Sandaracinus amylolyticus: one gene and its partner. The protein of the gene in region 2 binds, or shares a complex with, the protein of the main gene of each other region. Links are inferred from orthologs where the notes say so. Each region holds a gene or a part of one and is shown on either strand. Other genes may lie near its edges.

Region 1 (3,029 bases), 6.9 Mb from region 2 along the record:
GCCCGATGGGCCGCCGGTCGAGCATCGCGCTGCTCGGAGGCGCCGTGCTCGGCGCGGCAGGCATCATCGCCGCGACGACGCCGAGCCAGGCGGAAGCGCAGTGCACCGACAGCGATCGTGGCCCGAACGCCGATCCCGGCGGCCGTGGACGCGGCAACGGCGTCACCGACAGCGACGGCGGCCCCAACGCCGATCGCGCCGGTTGCGGTCGTGGTCGCCGCAGCTGCAGCGACAGCGATCCCAACGACCCCGCGGGTCGTGGCCGCCACTGCTGATCCCTCACTGGAGTGCGCGTCCCGCAGGTCTCGGACGGCAGCGCGCGAGGCGCGCGGACGGTAGGGACCCGCGGGGGCGACGCGATCGGATCCCGCGATCGGTTCGCGCGTACCTGACAGAAAGCTGACAGGTGAGACTGGAGCCCGGCTGGCCGTCATGGCCTCCGGGCTCTAGTTTTTGCGGCTCGCATGACCAACGACGATCGCTTCGAGCTCGTGACGCACATGCAGCCGCGCGGCGATCAGCCGGCGGCCATCGAGGCGCTGGTGCGCGGGCTCGAGCAAGGTGCGAAGCGTCAGTGCCTGCTCGGGATCACCGGCAGCGGAAAGACGTTCACCATCGCGAACGTCATCCAGCGCACGCAGCGTCCCGCGCTGATCATGGCGCCGAACAAGACGCTCGCGGCGCAGCTCTACGGCGAGATGCGCGAGCTCTTCCCGAACAACGCGGTCGAGTACTTCGTCAGCTACTACGACTACTACCAGCCCGAGGCGTACGTCCCGTCGAGCGACACGTACATCGAGAAAGACGCGATCATCAACGAGAAGATCGATCGCATGCGGCACAGCGCGACCCGCGCGCTGCTCTCGCGTCGCGACGTGATCATCGTGGCGAGCGTCTCGTGCATCTACGGCATCGGCTCGCGCGACTCGTACGTCGAGATGATGATCCGGATCGAGAAGGGCCAGCAGATCCGGCGCGACGAGCTGCTGCGGCGCCTCGTCGACGTGCAGTACGAGAGGAACGACGTCGACTTCCATCGAGGCACGTTCCGCGTGCGCGGCGACGTGGTCGAGATCTTCCCGGTCAGCGAGGAGACGAAGGCGATCCGCGTCGAGTTCTGGGGCGACGAGATCGATCGCATCCAGGAGATCGATCCGCTGCGCGGCAAGCCGATCCGCGAGCTGAGCGGCTACGCGATCTTCCCGGGCTCGCACTACGTCACGCCCGAAGAGCAGCGGAAGCGCGCCATCGAGGGGATCAAGACCGAGCTGCAGGATCGGCTCGAGGACCTCTCGAGCGAGATGAAGCTCGTCGAGAAGCAGCGGCTCGAGCAGCGCACGCTCTACGACCTCGAGATGATGGAGCAGACCGGGTTCTGCCACGGCATCGAGAACTACTCGCGGCACTTGAGCGGACGGATGAAGGACGAGCCGCCGCCGGTGCTGATCGACTACTTCGCGCAGGACTTCCTCCTGGTGCTCGACGAGTCGCACCAGACGGTCCCGCAGATCGCCGCGATGTTCCGGGGCGATCGCGCGCGGAAGGAGATCCTCGTCGATCACGGGTTCCGTCTGCCGAGCGCGCTCGACAACCGACCGCTGCAGTTCGACGAGTTCTGGCAGCGCGCGGGCGACACGATCTTCGTCAGCGCGACGCCCGGCGAGTACGAGCTCGAGGAGACGCAGGGCGAGGTCGTCGAGCAGATCATCCGCCCCACGGGCCTGATCGATCCGGTGATCCACGTCCGGCCGGTGACGAACCAGGTCGACGATCTGCTCGGCGAGATCCGCGGGCGCGTGGAGCGCGACGAGCGCGTGCTCGTGACCACGCTGACCAAGCGCATGGCCGAGGATCTGACCGAGTACTACTCGGAGCTCGGCGTGCGCGTTCGTTATCTCCACAGCGACGTCGACACGCTCGAGCGCGTCGAGATCCTGCGCGATCTGAGGCGCGGCGAGTTCGACGTGCTCGTCGGGATCAACCTGCTGCGAGAGGGTCTCGATCTGCCCGAGGTGTCGCTCGTCGCGATCCTCGACGCCGACAAGGAAGGCTTCCTGCGCTCGCCGCGCTCGCTGATCCAGACGATCGGGCGCGCGGCGCGAAACGTCCGCGGCGAAGTGCTCATGTACGCCGACAGGGTCACCGACGCGATGCAGTACGCGATGGACGAGACCAACCGGCGCCGCGAGATCCAGCAGAAATACAACGAAGAGCACGGGATCACGCCGGAGACCGTGAAGCGCGCGGTGCTCGATCTCGACCCCTCGAGCGGCGGCGCCGACTGGTCGAGCGTGCCGCGCGGGCGCGACGTCGCGGAGGACACGAGCAAGAGCCTGCCCGAGCGCATCGAGGAGCTGCGCAGCGAGATGTTGCTCGCGGCGGAGCAGCTCGAGTTCGAGAAGGCGGCGGAGCTGCGCGATCGGATCAAGAAGCTCGAGTCGCAGATGGATGGCGCTCCGGTGGCGGCGAGCGCGTCGAGCGCGAAGAAGGCTCCGGCGCGCGGGGCGGCGGCCCGTTCGGGCAATCGGGGACGCGCGCGGGGACGTTGAAACGCGCGGCCCGTTCCCCGATCCTGGGTCGGTGACGTACCGCTGTCTTCTCTTCATCGTCGCTGCGTGTGGGCTCGCCGGGCTGACCGGATGCGCGCTCGAACGAGTGGGCTTCGAAGGGGACGGACCGACACAGCTCGACGGCGGCGGGCGCGACGGAGGCGGGATCGACGCGAGCTCGATCGACGAGGACGCCGGGGACACCGGCGTCGTCGACGAGGACGCGGGCTTCGACGGCGGGATCGTCATCGACGACGCCGGGATCGACGCGGGGATCGACTCGGGACGCGACGCAGGTCAGCCCGACGCCGGCTGCAGCGGGCCGCCGACCTGCGCCGGCGGACAGCTGACGACGTGCGTCGGCGGCGCGCCGGTGGTGACGGAGTGCGCGCTCGGGTGCAGCGCGTCCGGCACGAGCTGTCGCGCGATGGTCCCGAGCAACGTCGGGGGCATGGTCGCGTTCACCGACGGAACGGCGAG
Region 2 (2,998 bases):
GCTCGTCGCCGAGCTTCTCCAGGGCTGCGGCATCGAGAGTCTCGGCGGCATCGCGATCGGGGCTCGCATCGTCCGGGTCAGACGCGCCCGATGCCTCGGGATTCACCGCCGCGTCGAGGTTCTCGTCGGCCGCGTTCTCGTCCGAAGCGAGGCGCGACGCCTCGGACTCGCCCGAGACGTCGTGATCGTCGTCGGACGCGCGCGGCCCGGCCGGAGACTTGGCCGCCGAGGGCCGCGTCCCCGCGCCGCTCGCAGGGAGCTCGGCGTCCCGCCTGGCGCGCGTCATCTCGCGGATCCGTAGCACGGACGCCCGCGGGGTTGGAACACGGCGTCGCCGTCGGGTATGAGCGACGGCTCGCATGGCCATCGACCTCTCGACCCTGAACCCGCCCCAGCGCGACGCGGTCCTGCACGGCGATGCGCCGCTCGTGGTCTTCGCGGGCGCGGGAAGCGGCAAGACGCGCGTGATCACGCACCGGGTCGCGAACCTCGTCGCGGAGCGGGGGATCCCGCCGTGGCGGATCCTGGCGGTCACGTTCACGAACAAGGCCGCGCAGGAGATGCGCGAGCGCCTCGAGCACCTCGTGCCGGGCGCCGCGCGCGATCTACAGGTCGGCACGTTCCACGCGACGTGCGCGCGCCTGCTCCGCCGCTACCACGATCGCATCGGCCTGCGGCGCGACTTCACGATCTACGACGAGGCCGATCAGCGCGCGATGATCACGCGCGTCCTGCGCGACCTGAAGATGGACGAGAAGCGCTTCCCGCCGAAGTCGATCGCGGGGCGCATCGAGCGCGCGAAGCAGGAGATGGTCGAGCCCTCGGAGATCGACGCCGGGGTCGTCGACACGCCGCACGTGCGCGCGATCGTGACCGAGTACGAGAAGCGCATGGCCGCGGCGAGCGCGCTCGACTTCGGCGATCTCATCTACCGCATGGTGCGCGCGCTCGAGAACGACGAGGTGCTGCGCAAAGAGCTCGCGACGCGCTTCCAGCACATCCTGGTCGACGAGTTCCAGGACACGAACCACTCGCAGCTGCGCATGGTGCTCGCGCTCGCGAGCGTGCACCGCGCGCTCTGCGTGGTCGGCGACGACGACCAGAGCATCTATCGATGGCGCGGCGCGGATCGCCGCAACATCCTCGATTTCCGGCGGCATTTCCCGGACGCGCACGTCGTCAAGCTCGAGCAGAACTACCGCTCGACCAAGCGCATCCTCCGCGCGTCGCACGCGGTGATCTCGCGCGCGTTCGATCGCGAGCCCAAGGAGCTCTGGACCGACAACGACGAGGGCGCGAAGGTCGAGGTGCACCGGCTCAACACCGAGCGTGAAGAGGCGAACCTCGTCGTCACCACCGCGCGCGCGCTGAAGAACGAGGGCAAGTCGCTCGCGGATCTCGCGATCTTCTATCGCATCCACGCGCAGTCGCGCGTGCTCGAAGAAGCGCTGCGCGCGGCGTCGCTGCCCTATCGCGTCGTCGGGGGCGTGCGCTTCTACGATCGCGCCGAGGTGAAGGATCTGCTCGCGTACCTGCGCGTGCTCTCGGTGCCCGAGGACGACGTCTCGCTGCTGCGCATCATCAACGTGCCGGCGCGCGGCATCGGCAAGACGACGATCGATCGACTGCTCGATCGCGCCGCGGCCGCGGGCAACGGCGTGTGGGAGGCGTGCAAGGCGCAGTCGGAGGAGCGCGGCGGGAACAAGCTCGGGGACTTCGTCGGGCTGATCGAGTCGCTGCGCGCGAAGGTCGCGGACCTCGACCTTCCGGGGCTCGCGCGCACGGTGCTCGACGAGACGGGATACGTGCAGGCGCTGCAGGCCGAGAACACGCCGGAAGCCGACGCACGCCTCGAGAACCTCGCCGAGCTCGTGGGCTCGATGGAGCAGTTCGTCGCGGAAGCGGAAGAGCCGACGCTCACCGCGTTCCTCGAGCGCGTGACGCTGCAGACCGACGCCGAGGGCGGCGACAGCAAGGGCGAGAACGAGATCGTCACGCTGATGACCGTGCACGCCGCGAAGGGGCTCGAGTTCCCGGTCGTGATCGTCGCGGGCATGGAGGAGCAGCTGTTCCCGTTCCGCGGGCTCGAGCAGGACGCGGATCCCGAGGAGCTCGAAGAAGAGCGTCGCCTCGCGTACGTCGCGTTCACACGCGCGCGAGAGCGGCTGATCCTCTCGTGGGCGAGCACGCGCTACTTCTTCGGCAACCTGCGCGACTGCACGCGCTCGCGCTTCATCGACGAGCTGCCCGGGTCCGACGTGAAGTTCGTCGGTGGCACCGGGGATCGCCCGAGCTTCGGGCGCGCGAACGCAGGGTGGATCGAGGATCGCGGCAGCACGCGCGTGGAGCGCTTCGATGCGCGCCCGTCGCGCGTGCTCTCGACCACCGCGGGCCCGATCGAGGCCAAGGTCACGCGCAAGAGCGGCGGCCAGGTCTCGCTGCGCGTCGGGCAGAGCGTCAAGCACGTGCGCTACGGCCAGGGCAAGGTGGTGCGCTTCGGCACCGGCGATCCGCCGAACGTCGACGTCGAGTTCCCCGGGCACGGGAAGAAGACGATCCGCGCCGACTTCCTCGACCCCGCGTGATCGGTCACGCGCGACGGCGCTCGGGCGGACAGCGCTGCCCGTACGCCTCGTAGAGCAGCACCGCCGATGCGACCGCGGCGTTGAGCGAGTCCATCGCGGTCGCCATCGGAATGCGCACCGCGAGATCACACGCGTCGATCATCGCGTCGCTCGCGCCTTGGCGCTCGGAGCCGAGCACGAGCGCGGTCGCGCCCCGATAGCTCACCGCGCGATAGTCGTGACGCGCGCGCGGCACGGCCGCGACGAGACGCGTCCCGGTGCGCGACGCGAACGCGCGCAGCGACGCGACGTCGGCGTCGATCACGGTCGTGCTCACGATCGCGCCCATCGACGCGCGAGCGCAGGCGGGATCGAACGGATCCGCCGCGCCCTCGCGACCTCCGCGCAGCATGACGACACCGTCGACGCCTGTC

What was found. The genes of interacting proteins can lie anywhere in the genome.
Region 1: the proteins of DB32_RS12035 (region 2) and uvrB are in contact, whole or in part, in a crystal structure (PDB 7EGT), measured with the Thermus thermophilus proteins. The link is inferred for Sandaracinus amylolyticus from one-to-one orthologs. Residues at the interface, in WP_096412145.1 of Thermus thermophilus: His654, Arg656, Phe657, Gln666, Asp668, Glu669, Lys680, Arg681, Leu682, Ser683, Lys685, Tyr686, Ala687; in WP_096411307.1 of Thermus thermophilus: Glu23, Leu25, Arg26, Asp27, Gly28, Glu29, Arg30, Phe31, Arg55, Glu326, Asp327, Phe328, Glu379, Ser382, Gln383, His398, Gly400, Arg401.

What each region holds. Positions count from the first base shown.
Region 1 is NZ_CP011125.1:9,775,577-9,778,605, forward strand. The notes cover bases 45-3,006. They hold uvrB (excinuclease ABC subunit UvrB), read left to right. Parts: upstream 45-464; coding sequence 465-2,549; downstream 2,550-3,006. Other genes in these bases: DB32_RS41360 (hypothetical protein), read left to right, coding at 45-275; DB32_RS41370 (hypothetical protein), read left to right, coding at 2,581-3,006. In the rest of the region: more of DB32_RS41360, read left to right, coding at 1-44; more of DB32_RS41370, read left to right, coding at 3,007-3,029. UniProt on the Escherichia coli protein: The UvrABC repair system catalyzes the recognition and processing of DNA lesions. A damage recognition complex composed of 2 UvrA and 2 UvrB subunits scans DNA for abnormalities.
Region 2 is NZ_CP011125.1:2,876,335-2,879,332, reverse strand. What follows is about bases 42-2,972. They hold DB32_RS12035 (ATP-dependent helicase), read left to right. Parts: upstream 42-359; coding sequence 360-2,585; downstream 2,586-2,972. Other genes in these bases: DB32_RS12030 (TrmH family RNA methyltransferase), read right to left, coding at 2,590-2,972; DB32_RS49940 (sigma-70 family RNA polymerase sigma factor), read right to left, coding at 42-286. Outside these bases: more of DB32_RS49940, read right to left, coding at 1-41; more of DB32_RS12030, read right to left, coding at 2,973-2,998. UniProt on the Escherichia coli protein: A helicase with DNA-dependent ATPase activity. Unwinds DNA duplexes with 3'-5' polarity. Translocates on single-stranded DNA with 3'-5' polarity. Initiates unwinding more efficiently from a nicked substrate than double-stranded DNA.